DNA from 4 places in the Bradyrhizobium sp. sBnM-33 genome. Region 4 is predicted to be linked to each of the others. Evidence: predicted binding sites of a transcription regulator. Region 4 holds the regulator's gene; each other region holds the start of a gene.
The links. Region 4 encodes LexA, which represses DNA repair genes until DNA is damaged. Its sites were predicted from a motif close to TGTTCNNNNTGTGTTCNG; they were not measured.

Region 1: RX328_RS24785 (single-stranded DNA-binding protein) is a predicted target of LexA. The motif match lies at 1,906-1,923, and genes of this name have one in related genera.
Region 2: RX328_RS42205 (helicase-related protein) is a predicted target of LexA. The motif match lies at 2,976-2,993, and genes of this name have one in related genera.
Region 3: ruvC (crossover junction endodeoxyribonuclease RuvC) is a predicted target of LexA. The motif match lies at 2,666-2,683, and genes of this name have one in related genera.

What each region holds. Positions count from the first base shown of each region.
Region 1 covers NZ_CP136624.1:5,304,220-5,309,674, reverse strand. Annotated here, with positions in the region: gene gyrA (DNA gyrase subunit A) at 1-362, opposite strand, end outside; gene RX328_RS24790 (DUF2306 domain-containing protein) at 555-953, opposite strand; gene RX328_RS24785 (single-stranded DNA-binding protein) at 1,215-1,703, opposite strand; gene RX328_RS24780 (outer membrane protein) at 2,210-2,956, shown strand; gene RX328_RS24775 (outer membrane protein) at 3,181-3,837, shown strand; gene uvrA (excinuclease ABC subunit UvrA) at 4,106-5,455, shown strand, end outside.
Region 2 covers NZ_CP136624.1:8,958,955-8,964,409, forward strand. Annotated here, with positions in the region: gene RX328_RS42205 (helicase-related protein) at 1-2,727, opposite strand, end outside; gene RX328_RS42210 (DUF3108 domain-containing protein) at 3,548-4,453, opposite strand; gene rpmB (50S ribosomal protein L28) at 4,880-5,188, shown strand; gene RX328_RS42220 (hypothetical protein) at 5,348-5,455, shown strand, end outside.
Region 3 covers NZ_CP136624.1:1,069,584-1,075,038, forward strand. Annotated here, with positions in the region: gene RX328_RS05015 (methyl-accepting chemotaxis protein) at 1-1,556, opposite strand, end outside; gene RX328_RS05020 (YebC/PmpR family DNA-binding transcriptional regulator) at 1,755-2,501, shown strand; gene ruvC (crossover junction endodeoxyribonuclease RuvC) at 2,714-3,241, shown strand; gene ruvA (Holliday junction branch migration protein RuvA) at 3,576-4,193, shown strand; gene RX328_RS05035 (cytidine deaminase) at 4,235-4,654, shown strand; gene ruvB (Holliday junction branch migration DNA helicase RuvB) at 4,651-5,455, shown strand, end outside.
Region 4 covers NZ_CP136624.1:5,196,174-5,201,628, reverse strand. Annotated here, with positions in the region: gene RX328_RS24285 (S41 family peptidase) at 1-324, opposite strand, end outside; gene RX328_RS24280 (hypothetical protein) at 466-762, opposite strand; gene RX328_RS24275 (hypothetical protein) at 792-1,094, opposite strand; gene RX328_RS24270 (HAD family hydrolase) at 1,223-1,849, shown strand; gene glp (gephyrin-like molybdotransferase Glp) at 2,005-3,216, shown strand; gene lexA (transcriptional repressor LexA) at 3,424-4,125, shown strand; gene RX328_RS24255 (hypothetical protein) at 4,355-4,777, shown strand; gene RX328_RS24250 (hypothetical protein) at 4,864-5,091, shown strand; partial or broken gene RX328_RS24245 (ComEC/Rec2 family competence protein) at 5,099-5,455, opposite strand, start outside.

The sequences.
Region 1 (5,455 bases), 110 kb from region 4:
GAGCCGAAATTGCCTTGGCCGTCGATCAGCGGCACGCGCATGGAGAATTCCTGCGCCATGCGTACCAGCGCGTCATAGACAGACTGGTCACCGTGGGGGTGGTATTTACCGATGACGTCGCCGACCGTGCGCGCCGATTTGCGATACGGCTTGTTCCACTCGAAGCCGTTTTCGTGCATGGCGTAGAGAATGCGGCGATGCACGGGCTTGAGTCCGTCGCGCGCGTCCGGCAGCGCCCGCGCCACGATCACGCTCATCGCGTAATCGAGATAGGAGCGTTTCATCTCGTCGAGGATAGAAACGGGGCGAATGTCGGAGTGCTCCGGCGGCTCGCCGGGCTTGTCGTCTTCGTTGTCGGACAAAGGGGAATCCAGTCAGTTCTCAGCTAAGAATCATATAGCGCATCGAGGGTCCGATAACCACCCCGAAGCTGTCAGGCGGAGCTGTTTTTCCGCTCGTTTTTTCATGGACTTACGGGCTCGGCGGCAGCTTCCGCGAGCGGCCGTTTGGGGACCGTAAGAGACCCCGCCCGGGACGGCGTTTTTGGCCTTCGCCTAAGGGCCGAAAACCACCGCGTGCATGATCCGGCCCGGCAGGAACGTGAACAGCCCGGCGATGATCAACCCTCCGCTAAAAATGCCGATCATGGTCTTGCGGTGACGGCTCACATTGTGCCCGCGCGCGGCAATGACCGCGACCGGCAACATCACCAGAACCAGGATCGACAGCAGATGGATCGGGCTCCAGGGGCCGAGCAAGCGGATCTCGTGGATCCAGAACGAGCTGGCGGCGACGATGGCCATCAGGCTGACCCAGATCCAGCCGACCGTCCGGTGCGGCAGGGTCCCCTTCGGCGCAGCGAACTGTACGACGCCAAGGGCGAACGCGGCCATCGCTGCCATGGCATGAACCGGTATGGCGGGCGCGGCATCCAGCAACGGAGCAAGCGACATCTGAAACTCCGGGCCATTGCGGGCTCGGCCAAAACGAGCCCTCGCGTCACGCGGCCCATGCTCGCATCAATCTTTCCATTGTCAAGTTATATCTTGACACTGTCAAGTTGAGCGTGCGCCCGCCTGGATCAACGGCTGTCGGCCAGCTTCGAGAATTGCCAACGGGTTGAAGGTGCACGATTCCGTCATGGCCTGGTTCGATCCCGACCATCACGGCTTCGTTGCTGCGGCAAGATATGCGGCCGAGGGAGGGCCTTCGCCTCAGAACGGGATGTCGTCGTCCATATCGCTGTTGCGGCTGCCCGCCGCGACCGCCCGCCGCGGCGCGGAGCTAGCCGGACCGCTCGAGCCGAAATCAGCGGAATCATCGGAGCCGAAGCTGCCGCCCCCGCCGCCGCTGCGGCCGTCGAGCATGGTCAGGTTCGAGTTAAAGCCCTGCAGCACGACCTCGGTCGAGTATTTGTCGACGCCGCTCTGGTCGGTCCATTTGCGCGTCTGCAACTGGCCCTCGATGTAAACCTTGGCGCCTTTCTTCAGATATTGTTCGGCTACCTTGCAGAGCCCCTCGTTGAAGATCACCACGCGGTGCCACTCGGTCTTTTCCTTGCGCTCCCCGGTGCCTTTGTCGCGCCAGGTCTCCGATGTCGCGATGCTCAGATTGGCGATCGGCCGCCCATCCTGTGTCCGCCGGATTTCAGGATCCTTGCCGAGGTTGCCGACCAGAATCACCTTGTTCACGCTTCCCGCCATCGCCGCTCTCCACTCAATATCGCCGGCAAAAATCACTGGTTCGGCCCGTTTCCGTGCCGGCCGTCTTCAGTTCTTGACCTGTCGCTGGTCCGTTTCCGCGTCCGCTCCCGGACGTCCGGACCCTATACACTGACAGGCCCCGCTGACTTGGCGATCCCTCGGCAAGTCGCCGGTTATCCACATATAGCATCGCCCACGTGTGCGTTCCAGCTTTGTTCCACAAACAGCCCCCGTCTGCCCTGCTGCGGCGTTGCAATCTATGAGCGACCCCCGGGAACTCACGGGGGAACCGAAAGAGACGAAACGGAACCCGAAAGTTCCCGCCTCGGTTCCAATTATACCAGATAAATCATAAGCTTCCTTCCATAAACTTGGCTGGCGCCTGTTGCATCCGGGACACGCCATTTCTGCGCGAGTCGCGCTATAGAATTCTCCAGCGGCGCGGGTGCTCGCGTCACAACAACGCTTCAGGCCTAGCGGGAAGCGGACAAAATTGGGGATAGATCATGAAGAAGTATCTGTTAGCTACAGTTGCTCTCATCGCGTTCGCCGCACCCGCGGCGGCGGCCGACCTCGCTGCGCGTCCTTACACCAAGGCGCCGCCAGCCCCGATCGCCGCTGTCTATGACTGGACCGGCTTCTACATCGGTGCCAACGGCGGCTGGGGTACGAGCCGCAAGTGCTGGGACTTCCTGCCGGTCGCCGGCGGCAGCATCGCGGAGGGTTGCCATGACGCAGACGGCGGCACCGCCGGTGGTCAGATCGGTTATCGCTGGCAGGCCGGCACTTGGGTGTTCGGTATTGAAGGCCAGGGTAACTGGGCCGACTTCCAGGGCAGCAATGTGAGCCTGATCGATCCGACACTCCGCAACGAGTCGCGCATCGATGCGTTCGGCCTGATCACGGGCCAGGTCGGTTACGCCGCCAACAACGTTCTGTTCTACGTCAAGGGCGGTGCGGCCGTCACCGCGGATCGTTACCGCATCTTTGATGTTCCCACGGGCCTCCTGGTTGCCACCACCGGCGACGACACCCGTTGGGGTGCCGTGGTCGGCGCGGGCATCGAATTCGGCTTCGCCCCGAACTGGTCGGTCGGCGTCGAATACAATCACCTGTTCATGGAGGACCGCGACCACACCTTCGTCGACACGACCGGCGCCTTCTTCGGCACCGACCGGATCAGCCAGGACGTCGATATCGTCACCGTTCGCGTCAACTATCGCTGGGGTGGCCCGGTCGTCGCGAAGTACTGATCGCAACGCCAGCGCGGGACTACGGAAAGGCCGGCTTCACGCCGGCCTTTTTGTTTGGTTGTAGCCCAACGCAATTGTCACGCGCGCTGGTTGTTCTCTCCACGGTTTTGGACCCAATGTGGTATTTCGGCGACAGCATTTTGCGGGAACTTTGCGCTATATGCCCCAGCAACCTCGAATTGACGGCTGAGGAAAGTTGCTTGGAGCCGCGAAAGGAAAAGAAAGTGAAGAAGATTCTGCTGACCACCACTGGCCTGATCGCGCTTGGGATGGCGCCCGCGATGGCCGCCGATCTTGCTGCCAGGCCCTACACCAAGGCGCCCGCCGCAGCGATCGCGATCAACAACTGGACCGGATTCTACATCGGTGCGATGGGCGGTTACGCGCAGGAAAACTCCGATGGCTTGGGTACGCTCAGCGGCGGCTTCGCCGGCGGCACTGTCGGCTACAATTGGCAGACCGGCAACGTTGTCCTGGGCGTTGAAGCCGATGGCGCTTGGGCTGACGTGGGCGCGACCCTGGGCATTCCCGGCCTCGTTTCGGTTGACTACACTATTCGCTCGATGGGCACCGTTCGCGGCCGCGTCGGCTACGCCTTTGATCAGGTCCTGATCTACGGCACCGGCGGCTACGCATGGTCTGATAACCGCCTGACTGCAACGGCACTCGGCGTAAGCATCTCGGACAGCCAATTTCACTCCGGCTGGACCGTTGGTGCTGGTGTCGAGGTCATGTTCGCACCGAAATGGTCGGTCAAGGCCGAGTACCTCTATCGCAGCTTCGAAGGCCAGACCTACTTCGCCGGCACTGTCCCGGGCGGCGTTCCGGTCGGAACGATCAATCTCAACAGCGTTCAGGTCGGCGTGAACTATCACTTCTAAGCCTTTCTGCTAAGGCTGCAGGAGCCTCCGTTCCGGCCAAACCGGAGCGGAGGCTTTTTTGTTTGAGCAGTTCCGAGCGCAACTGCTGACTGCTGCTGCCAGAAAGATCTCAGTTCAAACAATCCGTTGATGATTCGCGCGCGGCACTGGAAATTCCCTGCCGTTCTTCCTATGTTCCAGCATTCTTTTAATCGGCGCCTGATCCCGGTTCTTGCCCGGCAATGCGCGCCCAACGTGGCGCGTCTCCCACGCGTCTGGAAATGCCGATATGGATGAAGTGCTCAGGGCGAAGCGCCAACACAACGCCGGCTCCGCATCACGCGCGATAACGATCCGCGGCGCGCGCGAGCACAATCTCAAGAACGTCGATATCGAGATTCCCCGCGACAAGCTCGTCGTGTTCACCGGCCTCTCCGGCTCCGGCAAATCCTCGCTCGCCTTCGATACCATCTATGCCGAGGGCCAGCGCCGCTACGTCGAATCGCTCTCGGCTTACGCGCGCCAGTTCCTGGAGATGATGCAGAAGCCGGACGTCGACCAGATCGACGGCCTGTCTCCAGCGATCTCGATCGAGCAGAAGACCACGTCGAAGAATCCGCGCTCGACCGTCGGCACCGTTACCGAAATCTATGACTACATGCGCCTCTTGTGGGCGCGCGTCGGCGTCCCCTACTCGCCGGCCACCGGATTGCCGATCGAAAGCCAGGTCGTTTCGCAGATGGTCGATCGCGTGCTGGCGCTACCCGAAGGCACCCGGCTCTATCTGCTGGCGCCGGTCGTGCGCGGCCGCAAGGGCGAGTACAAGAAAGAGCTCGCCGAATGGCTCAAGAAGGGTTTTCAGCGCGTCAAGATTGACGGCACCTTCTATGAGCTGTCGGAGGCGCCGACGCTCGACAAGAAATTCCCACACGATATCGACGTCGTGGTCGATCGCATCGTGGTCCGGCCCGATCTCGGCCAGCGCCTCGCTGAGAGCTTTGAGACCGCGTTGAAGCTCGCCGAGGGCCTTGCCGTGATCGAATATGCCGACGCGCCGGCGGGCGCGCCGGCGGCCGAGGACAAGAAGAAGACCGCAAAGATCCACGACAAGAGCGGGCCGGAACGGATTCTATTCTCGGAGAAATTCGCTTGCCCGGTCTCCGGCTTCACGATTCCCGAAATCGAGCCGCGGCTGTTCTCGTTCAACAATCCCTATGGCGCCTGTCCGGCCTGCGGCGGCCTCGGCGTCGAGCAGCACATCGACGAGGACCTCGTCATTCCCGACAAGGAGCTGACGCTGCGCAAGGGCGCGATTGCGCCCTGGGCCAAGTCGTCCTCGCCGTATTACATCCAGACGCTGACCGCGCTCGGAAAGTTTTATAAGTTCACGCTCGACACCAAATGGAAAGACCTGCCGAAGAAGACGCAGGCAGCGCTCTTGCACGGCTCCGGCGACGATGAGATCAAGTTCTCCTACGAGGATGGCGTCCGCTCCTACGACACCAAAAAACCGTTCGAGGGCGTCATCACCAACCTCGAGCGCCGCTACCGCGAGACCGAGAGCGAATGGGCGCGCGAGGAGCTGGCCAAATATTTCTCCGACATCCCCTGCGAGGCCTGCAAGGGCCATCGGCTCAAG
Region 2 (5,455 bases), 3.8 Mb from region 4:
AGGCGCGTCGAGAATCGCGGCTTCCGCCGGCGTGGTCTCGGCGGGCGCAGCTTCAGCCGCAGCAGTCGGCTCCTCACTGGCAGCAGGCGCCAGCGAGACCTCGGGCAGCAGCGACGCCGACGATACCGGTTCGCTCGACACCGGCACTTCGGCCGCGACTTCCTCCGCTGGCGTTTCCGTCGTGGTTTCGGCAGCAGCCTCGACCGGCGGTGTTTCGGCGGAGACCGTCTCGACAACAACCTCAGGCGCAGGCTTCGGTGGCAGCGGCGGGCGGCGATCCATGCGGTAGCCGAGCGCGCGCAGGATCGAGGCAAAATCTTCGCCGGCGGATCCCGTCAGCGAAGTCATCGCCTGCGTCACCACAAAGCCGCGGCCGTCGAACGCGCCGGCCGGCTTCTCGCCGGGCGACGTCTCGCGCCACGCCAAGGCGGGGCGAATGAGATCGGCGAGCCGCTCCAGAATATCGACGCGCACGGCGCGCTCGCCGCACTGGCGGTAGCCGAGCACGCGATAGGCATCGCGCGGCAGCGCCTTGTCGACCGGGAACGAGGTGCGCCCCGAGCTCGCCAGATGCTGTGCGCCCGACAGCGCCGACATATCGACGTTGTCCTGCTTCTCGGCCCACAGCAGCGAGGCCAGCGCGCGCGCCGCAGGCTTTAACAGCGCCGGGAAATAGATGTGATAGGCGCCGAACCGCACGCCGTACTTGCGCAGCGTCGCGCGCGAAGCCTGGTCGAGATCCTTCATCTCGCTGGCGATCTTGCTCCGCTCGAGCACGCCGAGCGCTTCGACGAGCTGGAACGCGATGCCGCGCGCAATGCCGGTGATGTCCTCGGCCTTGGACAGGCCGAACAGCGGCCCCAACAGCTTTTCGATATGCGTCTTCAGCCACAGATCGAGCCGCGCCTGCACGGCCTCGCGCGACGCGCCGGACAGCCGCTCGTCGGCAATGATGCGGATGCGCGGATGCAGCGCGTCGTCGGCGGCGACGAGCTTTGCCACCGCATCGCCAGTCCAGCGGATGGTGCCGTCGGAGGTCAGCACGAACTGGTCGTCGGGCGCGGCGCTAAGCTTGCCGGCACGCGCGTCGATCTCGCTCGCCAGTACCTGCTGGGCGGCGGCCTGCAGCGCTTTCGCATCCGAGCCGGCCTCCGCCGCATCGGGCGCGAAGGTAAATCCATCGAGCCGGCCGATCGCGTGGCCTTCCACAATCACTTCGCCGGTCTTGCCAATTTCCGTATTCAAAACTGAGTTCTCCCGCAGGCGGCGCATCAATACACTGGTCCGTCGGTCAACGAAACGCTCCGTAAGGCGTTCATGCAGCGCATCGGATAATTTATTTTCCACCTCACGGGTGATCCCCTGCCAGTGGTCGGGGTCGGACAGCCAGTCCGGCCGGTTGGCGACGAAGGTCCAGGTGCGGATTTGCGCAATCCGGCCCGACAGCGTGTCGATATCGCCGGTAACGTGGTCGGCCTGGTCGACCTGGGCGGCGAACCATGCGTCGGGTATCCGACCCTTCTGCATCAGGAACGCATAAAGCGTGGTCACGAGCTCGGCGTGGGCAGCGGGCGCGATCTTGCGGTAATCCGGGATCTGGCAGGCGTCCCACAGCCGTTCCACGGCTGATGCGCCGTGGGCCATCTCCCTCACCTCGCCATCGCGCGCCGCATGATCGAGCACGCGCAAATCTTCGGCAATCGGCGCGCGGGTCAGCGCGTCGTGGCCCGGCGGCAGCGCCAGCGACACCTGCAGCGCGCCGAGCGAGGAGAAATCAAGCTTCGAATTCCGCCATTGCAGCATTTTGACAGTATCGAACGTGTGGTTCTGCAGCGCGTTCACCAGTTCCGGCTCGAACGGTGCACAGCGGCCCGTGGTGCCGAAGGTGCCGTTGCGCGTCGCGCGCCCGGCGCGGCCCGCGATCTGCGCGAATTCGGCCGGATTGAGCCTGCGGAACTGATAGCCGTCATACTTGCGGTCGGAGGCGAACGCGACGTGATCGACGTCGAGGTTCAGCCCCATGCCCACAGCATCGGTGGCGACGAGATAATCGACGTCGCCGTTCTGGAACATCGCGACTTGCGCGTTCCTCGTGCGTGGGCTGAGCGAGCCGAGCACGACCGCCGCGCCGCCATGCTGGCGACGGATCAGCTCGGCGATCGCGTAGACCTCATCGGCCGAGAACGCGACGATCGCGGTGCGGCGCGGCTGGCGCGTGATCTTGCGGTCGCCGGCGAATTCAAGCTGCGAGAGCCTGGGGCGCGTGACGATGGAGGCGCCCGGCAGCAGCCGCTCGATGATCGGCCGCATGGTGGCCGCGCCCAAGAGCAGCGTCTCGTCGCGACCGCGGCGATGCAGGATGCGGTCGGTGAAGACATGCCCGCGCTCGAGATCGGCCGCGATCTGGATTTCGTCGACGGCCAGAAAACTCACGTCGAGGTCGCGCGGCATCGCTTCGACGGTGGAAACCCAGTAGCGCGGATTCTTCGGCTTGATCTTCTCTTCACCGGTGACGAGCGCGACGGCTTCGCTCCCCGCCCGAGCCGCGATCTTGTTGTAGACCTCGCGCGCCAGGAGCCGCAGCGGCAGGCCGATCACGCCCGACGAATGCCCCAGCATGCGCTCGATCGCCAGATGCGTCTTGCCGGTGTTGGTCGGCCCGAGCACGGCAGTAACGCCCGCGCCGCGCGCGCGTTCGGTTGTGAACGTAGAAGGAGAGAAAGCCATTCTGTGCAGGTGTTTCTTATTTAAGTGCGAGCGCTCACCCCGTCATTGCGAGCCAACGGGTCGGCGCAAAAGCGCCGCCCGATGATGAACTCCGCGAATCAATCCATAGCGCCACGTGTGGAGGTATGGATTGCTTCGTCGCTTCGCTCCTCGCAATGACGGAAAACGCGGAGTTTCTCTTTCGTTTGGCACCAGCTGCGCCGATTCTGTTTCACTTTGCGACGGTGATGCGGTCGCGGCTTAAGCTCTGGAACGAGTCTGGAACGAATCGCGTCCGAATCGCTGACTCCTCCCGGGACCCGATACGTTCACCGCAACATCTCGCGCTGAAGCGCACCCGGCGGCACTAGATCAAGTTTACAGCGGGTCCACAAGCGACGGTTTCGGGACTAATTTCTTAAAAAGAACGAGGCGACGGAGTCGAATCAGAAGCGGGGAAGAGTCAACATGATTCATGCTGCTACTCATGTCGCTTCACTGGCACCGGTGCCACCCACAAACGAAGCTATGTTCCCTCCCCCCTTGCGGGGGAGGGTTAGGGAGAGGGGTTTCACGGGCAGAGCTCGTTGTGTGGCTTACCCCTCTCCCCAGCCCTCCCCCGCAAGGGGGGAGGGAGCGATAGAGTCTTCGTCCCTCACTTAATCATCATCATCGCAACGTTCGGCCGGCTCTCTCCGCTCCCTCGCCCCGCTCTTCGCGGGGAGAGGGTCGGGGTGAGGGGCTGTCTCCGCGAGTCCCGCTGTGGAGACAGCCCCTCACCCGGATTGCTGCGCAATCCGACCTCTCCCCGCGAAGAGCGGGGCGAGGTGACTTCAAAGCCTCAATTCGTCTTCGCCACCCGTGGCGGCATCGCTGTCGTCACGAACGACGTCGCTTCCAGCATCGCCAGGCCAAACGGCGTCGGGATCGTCATGCGGAACGGAACCAGGACGCGCGTGCCGGCGATCGGCACGAAGGTGATCTCCATCTTTCGCTCGGCGGCGAGATATTTGATCACGGGGCGATCGGGGATGTAGCCCGCGACCGGGTTAAAATAGATCGCGCAGACCAGCGCCGGCCCGTGATAGCCCTTTTCGGCCTTCACCGTTTCCATGCGCTTGTAGTCAAGCTTGAGATCGTAGCGCAGGCGGCCATCAAAGATCCCCGCGCCGGTGCGGCAGGAATCCGGCGCCAGCACCTCGCCATTACCAGGCACGCGCAGCATCGAGCCGGTCATGGGATCGAGCACGCTTTTGCGGTGCGCGTCGGTGACGACGATTCTATCAGGATCGACCGGCGGCACCGGGTCGATCGAAAAATCCTTCACATTGCCATTGGCCAGCACGAGGCGGATGGTCTCGGATTTCTTCTGCGTGGTGGTGGTCGCGGTATAGGCGTTCGCCACCAGCGCACCGTTGATGACGCGGCCCTGGCTGGCGCCGGAGCCGGCGCCGCCGGAAAACGCCTTCAACAGGCCGGCGGTGCCGCCTTGCGCGGAGGCCGAGAACACGTCGTCGCCGATTTCGATGGTCCAGCTTCCCTTGCCGACGGGGATGCCCGCCAGCGTCGCCTCATAATGCGCATCCAGCCGCCCCTGCGCGGAAGCGGCCTGCGGCGCGAGTAAGCCCCAGGCGGCGGCGCACAGGCCGATGGCGAGGCCGAGCCTTATGGAGAGGGTTTGGCGCGAAACGGCGCATCTGGCAGTCACGAATGGAAAATCCCGGGATCGGCGCGAGCTGATGTTCATTTAGGCAAAAATATCCGGCAAACAACGCGGGTCGCGAAACCACGCTTCCTAGGGACCTTTCATCGCCGCCCGCGGCTCGCGGGAAGCCAAAGTCTTTCTTAAGCGAAAGCCATGATGTCGGCGCGGATTGCGCCCTTTATATGATGGCTTAAGTGGCTGGAACCCCTTAGAAACGGGCCGATTTCGCGGGGCGCGACATAGCGTTTTCAAGCGAAGTGGATTTCCGGTTCGCGTGAAGAAAACGCGTCAACAATATCAGAGGCTTGGAACCCCGGCACGGGGCTTCCAAGCTCCGAAGAACCTTGACCGCGTGGCCGTCTCCCCCTATACGTCCGCGGTTCCTGGAAATGGACGCGATTTTGGACCCCCGCGGGCGCCTGCGAGAAGCGGCTCGGCTATGGCGGGGATGGAAGAGGATTTTTCGAAATGTCCCGGCGCTGCGAACTGACGGCCAAGGGCCCCCAAGTGGGCCACAAGGTGAGCCACTCGAACATCAAGACCAAGCGGCGCTTCCTGCCGAACCTAGTCAACGTCACCTTCATCTCGGACGCGCTCGCCCGCAACGTGCGCCTGCGCGTCTCGACCAATGCGCTGAAGAGCGTCGACCACAATGGCGGCCTCGATAAGTATTTGTTGAAGGCCAAGGCCGACGTGCTCTCCCCCCGCGCGCTCGATCTGAAGCGCGCGATCGAGAAGAAGGTCGGCAAGCCCGCGTTCGTGAAGAAGGCGAGCTGAGCGAAGCTTAAATCGGCGGATCGGAGTTTGAAACGGCCGGGTCGGAAGACCCGGTCGTTTTTGTTGCTGTGCGGGTTTCCGCCATTAGACGCTCGGCTCGGTTGAGTCCTTCTAGTGATTTATACGAAGCTTTCACATCGGGTCGGGGGGGAAGATCGCGTGGTCAGTGCGATTCAGGTTTGGAATCCGGATGAGTGGGAAGCATTCGCGCTCAGCCTGTTGCAGAATAGGCATGGTGTCCTGAACGTTCACAAAATTCCTGCCGCT
Region 3 (5,455 bases), 4.1 Mb from region 4:
TGCGGGTGCGAATAGATTTTGTTATGCACCGGCAAATAGCCGTTGGTGTCGATCATGGCGCAGAACGCCATCCGCGGATCCTTGGCGAGGAACGCTTCCTGGAACGCCGGCAACGCTCGATCGGCCCAATCCAGGATCCTGGTGCGATATTGCACCGGGTTGGTGCCGGCTATCTCGACATAATTGGTATCGAACATCTCTTCCATCGAGATCGCGCCGCTATCGATAGCGTTCTCGAAAATCTTCTTCAGCGCCGCGCCGGCTTCCATCGCGCGGGTCACCGCCTCGGTGTTGTCATCCTGGATCGACCACAGCTTGTCTTCGATCTTCTCGGTCAGCGCGGCATTCGTCCGCTCGAATCGGGCCTGCGTGCCGGCCTTCGAGCGCTCGCCGATGCGAATGCGGCAGGCGCCGATGTCCTGCAGCGTCGCATCAAAACTCTGGCCCTGCGCGAGCCTTTCGGCGTCCGGGCCGCTGACCAGGATGCCGTCGATCGAAATCTCATAGACCGGTGCCGAAATCACGCCGCGCGGCGTCTGGATTTCGATCTTGAGGCTGCAGGGCAGCTTTTGCTGTTCGCGGCGCCCCGTGCGCTCGCCTTCCTTTTCTCCTTGCCGCAACAGCACCGCGCAACGCGCCTTGAGCTTCTGCGCAAATGCGGTGACGGCCCGTCCGGCCTTGGCGACGCTTTCGCCATGGACCTCGGCCTCCTTGGTCGCGCTGTCGATTTCGGTAGCGCTGGCGCCGACGGAAGCGATGAAGCTTGAGGCGGAGGCCGCATTGTCGGCCATCTCGCCAGTGGTCGCGTTCTGCTCGGCAACCGCGCCGTTGACGTTCTCGAACACCGGACGGATCGCCTCGATCGCCTGGGTGATGCGATGCACGGCGTCGACCGAGCCCGCGGCATCCCGCTGCAGCGCCTCGATCTTCTTGGTGATTTCCTCGGTCGCGTTCTGGGTCTGCACCGCGAGCGCCTTCACTTCGGTGGCGACGACGGCAAAACCGCGCCCGGCCTCGCCGGCGCGTGCGGCCTCGATGGTGGAATTGAGCGCCAAGAGCGTGGTCTGCCGCGCGATCTGCGCGATCAGGTTGACGACGTTGCCGATCGCGGCCGACGATTCCCTCAGGCGGTCGACATTGACGCTGGCTTCGCGGGCGGCCTCACTGGCCTGGTCGGCGAGCTTGCCAGCGTCGCGCACCTGGGAGCCGATCCCTTGCGCCGATTGGGTGAACTTGTCTGCGGCGTATGAAAAAGTCGTCGCGGTGCCCTGTGCAGCGCTGGTGCGGCTCGTCAGAGCATCGGTGCGCTGGCGGATCGTGGATAGCGTCGCAGCCGTCGCCTCGGCGCCGCCGGCGACCGAATTGGCCGCGCGCTCGAGCTGGCGGATCATCGCGCCGAGTTCGAGTTCCAGAAGTTCGAGAATGGCCTTGGCCGACTCGCCATCGCCCGAAACGGCCTCCGCCACGGCGGCCGGCTGAACCGCCGTTTGAGCCTTGGGCTGGACGGCAGGCAAAGTCGGTTCCGCCACCTGCTTTTTGAACAAACCGAAGGCCATGGGTCTCTCAAAAGTTGAGGACAGGTGCGAAATCCTCTCATCCGAGCATGAAGTCATGGTTAACAGCTGCCTGTTTTTCCCGTAGGCGCGCACTACTTTAGTAGCCGAATCGGCCGTAAATCTTTGATTTCAGCCGATTGCCGGCCTATAAGGCCGCGCTTCACCCCACATTCCCGGGACGAATCCAAGAGACCTCGCATGGCCGGCCATTCCCAATTCAAGAACATCATGCACCGCAAGGGCCGGCAGGATGCCCAGAAATCCAAGCTGTTCAGCAAGCTCGCGCGCGAAATCACCGTTGCCGCCAAGCTGGGAACCCCGGACCCCGCCATGAACCCCCGGCTGCGCGCGGCGGTGATCGCGGCGCGCCAGGAGAACATGCCGAAGGACAATATCGAGCGCGCCATCAAGAAGGCGATCGGCGGCGAGAGCGAGAGTTATGACGAGATCCGCTACGAGGGCTACGGCCCCGGCGGCGTCGCTATCATCGTCGAGGCGCTGACGGACAACCGCAACCGCGCCGCCTCCGATATCCGCTCCTACTTCACCAAATCCGGTGGCAATCTGGGCGAAACCGGCTCGGTCGCCTTCATGTTCGACCGCACCGGCATCATCGAATATGACGCCGGCAAAGCCTCCGATGACGCGATGCTGGAAGCCGCGATCGAGGCCGGCGCCGACGACGTGGTCTCAAGCGAAAGCGGCCACGAGATCTACGCCTCACAGGAAACCTTCCGCGAGGTTGCGAAAGCGCTGGAAGCCAAGTTCGGCGAAGCCCGCAAGGCAGCGCTGACCTGGAAGCCGCAAAACACGGTCGCGGTGGACGACGAGACCGGCGAGAAGCTGTTGAAGCTAATGGACCTGTTGAACGAGCACGACGACGTGCAGAACGTCTACGCCAATTTCGAGGTCTCCGACGCGCTGGTCGCCAAGATGGGCGGGTAGCGGCTGCAATCCCGCCTCTCACGCCGCTGTCGTCGCCCGGCTTGACCGGGCGATCCAGTATTCCAGAGGCCGTGGTGATCGCACCAGACGCCGCGGCGTACTGGATCCCGCCTTCCGCGGGGATGACAAGAGGAGCAAGGGGCGACGAGCCGGCAGGGGATTTCCGTTCTCTTTATGTTTCGTTCATCCGCCTCTGGCGTTATCACTACGCCATGACATCCCCACCGATTCGCCATCCTGTCCGGATTATCGGCATCGACCCCGGCCTGCGCCGCACTGGCTGGGGCGTGATCGAGACCGAGGGCAACCGGCTCGTCTTCGTCGGCTGCGGCTCGGTGGAGCCGCTGGATAATCTGCCTATAGCGAGCCGCCTGCTCGCGATCCATGAGGGGCTCGCCGCCGTGCTCGGCGATTTCAGGCCAGCGGAAGCCGCGGTGGAGCAGACCTTTGTGAACAAGGACGGCGTCGCGACGCTGAAGCTCGGCCAGGCCCGCGGCGTCGCCATGCTGGCGCCCGCGATGTTTGGCATATCCGTTGCGGAATATGCGCCCAATCAAGTGAAGAAGACCGTGGTCGGTGCCGGCCACGCCGATAAGAACCAGATCGCGGTGATGCTGAAAATACTGCTGCCGAAGGCCGAGCCCAAATCCGCCGACGCCGCCGATGCGCTGGCGATTGCCATCACGCATGCCCATCACCGCCAGAGCGCGGCAATGCGGCTGAAAGTGGCGAGCGCATGATGAACTGCCGCCGCGTAATGCCAAGTGAGGAGAGCACGCTGGTCGGGCTCCCTCCCCCCTTGCGGGGGAGGGTCGGGGAGAGGGGTAAGCCCCGGGCTCCGATCGAAGAAATGCGACGGCAGTCGATCAACGAACTTGCCGAGATAATCGATGAGGAAGTCCTTCTTGCTATAGGTCAGGCAATCGAACAAGCGGCACCCCTCTCCCTAACCCTCCCCCGCATCCGCCTTCGCCTAGGCTTCGGCGGACACGAGGGGGGAGGGAACCCGTCCGCCGCTGCGTCCCTCACTGATGTTGGAGCCGCCGTCGCCGGCATCGAATCCCGGTTTTCAAGATGATCGGCAAGCTCAAAGGCCTGATCGATTCCTACGGCGAGGATTACGTGATCCTCGACGTTGGTGGCGTTGGCTATCAGGTGCATTGCTCGTCGCGGACGCTGCAGGCGCTGCCGTCGCCTGGCGAGGCCGCGGTGTTGTCGATCGAGACCTATGTCCGCGAAGACCAGATAAAGCTGTTCGGCTTCCGCACCGACACGGAGCGCGAGTGGTTTCGCCTGCTGCAGACCGTGCAGGGCGTCGGCGCCAAAGTCGCGCTGGCGGTGCTCTCGACGCTGCCGCCCGCCGAACTCGCCAACGCCATCGCGCTGCGCGACAAGGCCGCAGTATCGCGCACGCCCGGTGTCGGGCCAAAGGTCGCCGAGCGCATCGTGTCTGAATTGAAGGACAAGGCGCCGGCGTTTGCCAATGTCGATCCGGCCGTGGTGCATCTCGCCGGCGCGGTCGACAGCGACCGCGCGCCGCGCCCGGTCACCGACGCGATCTCGGCTTTGGTCAATCTCGGCTACGGCCAGCCCCAGGCCGCCGCCGCAATTGCTGCGGCGTCGCGCAGCGCAGGCGAGAAAGCCGAGACCGCGCAATTGATCCGGCTGGGCCTGAAGGAGTTGGCGAAATAGACTATGTTCGCCACTGACCGACCAAGGAATGCTTTCCCGCCATGTTGAGCGAAAAAGACCAAGAACTGATCGCCGCCGCGACTGATGCGATCAGTCGGCGTTATCGCAACGACTGGCAGGAGGTCGGCGCTGCCTTGCGCACCCGCGACGGCCGCATCGTCACCGGAGTGAATATCGACGCCTATATCGGCCGGATCGCGGTCTGCGCGGAGGCGATCGCCATTGGCCGCGCCATCACCGAAACCGGCGATCACGGCATCGAGACCATCGTCGCCGTACGCCATCCGAAGCCGAACGAGCGAGGCGATGTCGCCGTGGTATCGCCCTGCGGAATTTGTCGCGAGCTGATCCACGATTACGATGCAAAGGCGCGGGTTATTGTCCCCGACAGCGGCCGTGAGCCGAAGGTCGTGACCATCGGCGAACTCCTGCCCAACAAGTACAAGCGGGGCGTAGAGTGAACACGCCCTCCCGCATCGTTACCCCCGAGCGCCGTTCCGACGATGTCGGCGACACCGCGCTGCGCCCGCAATTGCTGTCGGAGTTCGTCGGCCAGGCGCAGGCGCGCAAGAATCTTTCGATCTTCATCGAGGCCGCGCGAAAGCGAGGCGAGGCGCTGGACCACGTGCTGTTCGTCGGGCCTCCCGGTCTCGGAAAAACCACGCTGGCGCAGATCGTCGCGCGGGAACTCGGCGTCGGCTTTCGCGCCACCTCCGGTCCCGTTATCGCCAAGGCCGGCGATCTCGCGGCACTGCTCACCAATCTCGAAGAGCGCGACGTGCTCTTCATCGACGAAATCCATCGCCTCAGCCCCGCGGTCGAGGAAGTGCTCTATCCCGCGATGGAGGATTTTCAGCTCGACCTCATCATCGGCGAGGGCCCGGCGGCGCGTTCGGTCAAGATCGATCTCGCAAAGTTCACGCTCGTTGGCGCCACGACGCGGGCAGGGCTGTTGACCAATCCGCTGCGCGACCGTTTCGGCATTCCGATCCGGCTGAACTTCTACACCGAGGAAGAGCTGGAGAAGATCGTTAGCCGCGGCGCCCGCGTTCTCAATATCGGCATGACGCCTGACGGCGCCAACGAAATCGCGCGCCGCGCCCGTGGCACGCCGCGCATTGCCGGCCGCCTTCTGCGCCGCGTACGCGATTTTGCTTCCGCAGCCGATGCCAGCTCGGTCGATCGCGCCATCGCCGACCACGCGCTGAGCGCGCTGGAAGTCGATGCCGCCGGCCTGGACGCGATGGACCGCCGCTATCTGA
Region 4 (5,455 bases):
GATGCCGAGCCCGCCGAACTCGCCATGGGTGGTCTCCTGCATGTCGCTCCAGCCCTTCTCATTCATGTAGCGCGAATGAGGATCGAGCGCCGAGATCATGCCGTTGATGGCGCCCTCCATCAGCTTGGAATCGTCAGGCTTCTCGACATAGCTGGTCTTGATCCGCTCAAACACGCTGCCAAACAAATTGAGCTGGTTGTAGGTGTCGGAACGGGCCGCAGCCTTTGCCGCCGCCACCAGATGCGCCCCTTGAGGTCCGATCACGAGGGCGGTCAGACACGCGCCCGTCACCGTGCCGAGAAGAAAGGCAAAATTCCTGCGCATCGTGGGCGTCCCTCTTTCGCTTATGGACGCCCGCGATCCCAGTGAATCGGCGCCCTGTCCCGGCCCCGCCAACTCACAATGGCTTTTTGGTCGGATCAAGGCACGCCAACCCGGCGCAATACGGCCGTTTTTCAGGAGGCTTTATCCGCCCTCGTGCAACCCGTTTTGCCACGTGGACGGTAGGGTTCCAAAACCGCGCTTGGCGCGGGTGCCCAGCCAATAGCCGAATTGCGGGGGAACGTTGCGGAACGGGCCGTCCGCGCCCAGTTTCAGCGCGGCGTCCATCGGCCAATTGGGATTGTTGAGGATTTCCCGCCCTACCGCGATCAAATCGGCCTGCCCATCGCGCAGGATCTGTTCTTCAACGTGAGGCCGCGGATCGTCATCGGGGAAAACAGCAGCGTTTCCGTCATGGTTTGCTCGCCTCGCGGACGTCATTGTCCCGGCATGGCGCCGGGAAGTGCCTTCTACTTTGCTGCGCCTTCGGCGGATTTGGCCTTTGACTTTGCTGCCGGCGCCTTGGCCGCTGCTTTCGGCGGTGCGCTATCGCCGCGCATCGTCCCCCAGGGGTCGGAACTCTTCTGCTGCTCCGGGATGTTGCCGAGCGATCTCCGGTAGGCCCGCTCGGCCTCCCTCTCCGCCTCGATTTGCGAGGGCGTCTTGGGCTTGTCCTCCTCGCCATATTTGGCGGGACCTTGTTGGGCGGCAGCGGATCCGGCCAACAATGCGATCACGGCGACAGCGCCCAGAATTCTGCCAACAACTTGCATGCGACTACTCCCTGAAATTGGCCCCAAGCCTTAGCACAGCCCGCGTACGGGCTTAAGCGCCGGATTGGACTGCGACGCAAATCCCCGTGGCCGTTGCCGAGGCCGGTCCAGTTTTGTAAACGACTGCCATGAATTCGCCGCCAGCGCCCCATTCCGTCGACGCCTTGCTGTTCGATCTCGGCCGCGTCGTGCTCGACATCAGTTTTGATCAGGTAATGACCTGCTGGGCTGGGCATGCTGGTTGCGCGCCTGCCGATCTCGCCGGACGCTTTGTCGTCGACGATAGTTTCAAGCACCACGAGACCGGCCGGATCGACGATGCGGCGTTCTTTGCGAGCCTGCGCCGGTCGCTCGGCATCGGCATCACCGACGCGCAGTTCCTGGAAGGCTGGAACGCGATCTTCACCGGCGAGATGCCCGGAATTGCACAGCTTCTGGCGGGTGCTGCAAAGCGCCTGCCGCTCTATGCTTTTTCCAACACCAATCCGGCCCATGTCACGCATTTTTCGCAGGCCTATGCGGAGGTCCTCAGCCATTTCCGCGAGATATTTTTGTCCTCCAGCATCGGTCTGCGCAAACCCGACGCCGAAGCCTATGATCATGTGATAAAAGCGATCGGCGTGCCGGCGTCGCGGATCCTGTTCTTCGACGATTCAGCCGCCAATATCGAAGGTGCGCGGGCGCGCGGCCTTTCTGCCATCCACGTGACATCGACGGATGACGTGGCAAGGGCACTGACCGCACTTGGAATTTAAGCACTTGGAATTTAAGCACTTGGAATTTAAGCACTTGGAATTTAGATGATTACCCCGTCATTGCGAGCGAAGCGAAGCAATCCATGGCCAGGAAGGAAGTGTGGATTGCTTCGTCCCGCTGCTCCTCGCAATGACGTCGAAGCAGGAGTGCCAGCGTGGCCTTGATGCCGGTTGCCGATGCGCTTGCCGCGATCCTTGCCGGCGCAGCGCCGCTACCCGAAGAAATGGTGGCGCTCGACGAAGCGTATCGCCGCATTCTCGCACGCGACGTCGCCGCGCGGCGGACGCAGCCGCCGCAGGCGATGTCGGCGATGGACGGCTATGCGGTGCGCGCGGCCGACGCCGCCGATGTCGGCGCACGGCTGAAGGTGATCGGCGAGGTCGCCGCCGGCCGCCCGTTCGAGCGGAAGGTAGGCCCGGGCGAAGCGGTGCGGATCTTTACCGGCGGCGTGATCCCCGATGGCGCAGACGCCGTCGTCATCCAGGAAGACGCTGCCATCGAGGGCGATCATATCACCATCACGGAAGCTGCCGTTCCGGGGCGGCATATCCGCCCCGCGGGCGTTGATTTCCGCGAAGGCGACGTCCTCCTCAAACGCGGGCGCCGCCTCACCGACCGCGATCTCTCGCTCGCCGCCGGCATGAACTACCCGGAGCTTGCGGTGCACCGCCGCCCGAAAGTGGCGATGCTGGCGACCGGCGACGAACTGGTGATGCCAGGCGCAACCCCCAGCCCCGGCCAGATCGTCTATTCCAACGGCTACGGCTTGCGGGCGCTGGCGCGAGCCGAGGGCGCAGAAATCATCGACCTCGGGATCGCCGCCGACACCGTCGCCGCCACCACGGAAGGCATCCGCCGTGCCCGCAACGCCGACGCGGACGTCCTGATCACCGTGGGCGGCGCCTCGGTCGGCGACCACGACCTCGTCAAGCGGTCGCTGGAGGCCGAGGGCGTCGCCATGGCGTTCTGGCGGATTGCGATGCGGCCAGGCAAGCCGATGATGCACGGCAGGTTGGGCGCGATGCGGGTGATCGGCCTGCCCGGCAACCCCGTCTCCTCCTATGTCTGCGGCTTCCTGTTTCTGGTGCCGCTGATTCGCGCCTTATCAGGCCGCGACCACGTCCATCATCCGCGCGAAAACGCCCTGCTCGGCTGCGATCTCGCCGCCAACGACCAGCGCGAAGACTATCTTCGCGCTCGCCTCGAAGCGCGCGACGACGGCACGCTGGTCGCCGTGCCGGTGAACCATCAGGACTCGTCACTATCAGGGAATCTCGCTGCGGCACGGGCACTTGTGATACGTCCGCCGTTCGCGCCGGCTGCCGCAAAGGGATCGCGTTGCGAGTTGCTCCGGCTGCCGGAATGACGCCTGAACGGCGTTCCAACAGCACCTTGAACCGGAACCGCAATGCGTTCACCTGAAATTAAATGGTTGCGGAACACATATCGAACATATAGTGTCCGTTCATGATTTGTTTCGACTGCTAGTGTCTTTGGTTGAGAGTTTGGGGACTCCACGATCTGGGCGCTAAAGATTCGGAACGAGACGACGCCAACCGGGGGATTGCTCGCGATGCTTACGCGCAAACAGTATGAACTTCTGCGTTTCATCAATGAACGGCTGAAAGAGGCCGGCGTGCCGCCCTCGTTCGACGAGATGAAGGACGCGCTCGATCTGCGCTCGAAATCCGGAATCCACCGCCTCATCACGGCGTTGGAGGAGCGCGGCTTCATCCGCCGCCTGCCCAACCGCGCCCGCGCCATCGAAGTCATCAAGCTGCCCGAGCTCGCAGCCGCCGCCAACGGCCGCCGCGGCTTCACGCCGAGCGTCATCGAGGGCACGCTCGGCAAGCGCACGGTGAGCGCGCCGGCCGCCGAGGACGACGGCAATCGCCCGGTCGCCGTGCCTGTCATGGGCCGGATCGCCGCCGGTACGCCGATCGAGGCGCTACAGACCCGCAGCCACACCATCAGTGTGCCGCCGGACATGCTCGGCTCCGGCGAGCATTACGCGCTCGAAGTGCGCGGCGATTCCATGGTGGATGCCGGTATCCTCGACGGCGACATGGCGTTGATCCAGCGCAACGAGACCGCCGACACCGGTGATATCGTGGTGGCGTTGATCGACGAGGAAGAGGCCACTCTGAAGCGCTTCCGCCGCCGCGGCGCCTCGATTGCGCTCGAGCCGGCAAACGCCGCCTATGAAGTCCGCATCCTGCCGCCGAACCGGGTCCGGATTCAGGGCAAGCTGATCGGGCTGTACCGCAAATACTGACCCGTTATGCGCTCCGGCGCCGTGACGAAAGCCAGCCCCGGCCCTCGGCCGGGGTTTTTTGTTGCGCATGTGGAACTAAGGCACGTTAGCGCGTTTGTGAATGTGGCGCAGTGCGCCAGTCGCAGAATTGCCCAGAAAGAAGAAAAGGCTCTGCGCCATGTCCACTCTGATAGAGGCCTGTGCCTCCTTCTAGACACGGGTCAGCTATCTCAAACGAGGGAGCCATCCGATGTGTGACTATAGCCTGCATGCTGTGGCTACGCGGCCTGCCCAGGTCGGCGAGACGCTGATCACCACGACATTCCGCGGTACATCGACCCGCGGCTTTGCGTCGGAACGCGAGCCTGCAGTGGCGGTCTGCATGCTTCCCGGCACCGAACTGGCGTTCGCTGAGGACGTCAAATACGATAACCGGTGGATCTGGACTCGAACCACCGACTGGCGGGTCGGCAAGTTCAATCAAATCGACCCCCATATATCCGACCGTCATCATGACGCGATCGAATTCCCCGATGGAAGCCATGTGCTGGTGACGCAGCTTTGCGAAGGCCAGCGTGCGACCGTGCTGCAATTGCCGGTGGTCCAGACCGGTGGCGAGCGTGCGCCAAAGGTAACGGAAGCACCTCCGGCCGAATCGATCGTGACCGGATAAACGCCCACGCGCATACGATCCGCCGGTCCAGGCCGGCGGATCGTGGTGGTACATTTTTCAGAACTCGGCACCGCAGGGGGCAGTCGGTGGTCAACAAGGTTACGTGGCAAAAAGCCGGGCGCGTCACCGAGCCTGGGCGGTACATGTTCAGGTACGGCTGGCTCACCATCACGGCGGAAGATCTCGCAATCTGGCAGCAATTCCCCGACGCATCGTTCACGCTGGTCGCTCTGCCGTCGGCGCCTGATGCCCCGGAGGAATTCCACCTCGGTGCATTCGAAATACCAGCCAAACCCACGGTCGACGAGCACTGACGCTCGTCTACTCCTCCGCCTGAAGATCTGCCTCGGCCGGCGTGGCATCGACCGCGCGGGGCGGCACAATGCGCGGCGCAAGAACGGTGGTGTCGACGACCTCGCTCTCGTCCGCTATGGCCGGCGACCACGGGCGGTCTACGCCCCTCGGCTTGACCGCGTCGACGACAAATCCCTCCCTGCTGCGCCGCAACGCCATCGCGCCCTGCCGCCGCAGCCGTTCAGCATCGATAACGGAAGCGCCGCAGGCTGCGGGCGCCTGCCGCAGCGTCACGATCAGCGCCGCGCGCTCGCAATCGTCCGCCAGCGCCTCGGGCCTGAAGGCCTGCGCGATCAGGCCGCCACCAGCGGATTGCACCACGCA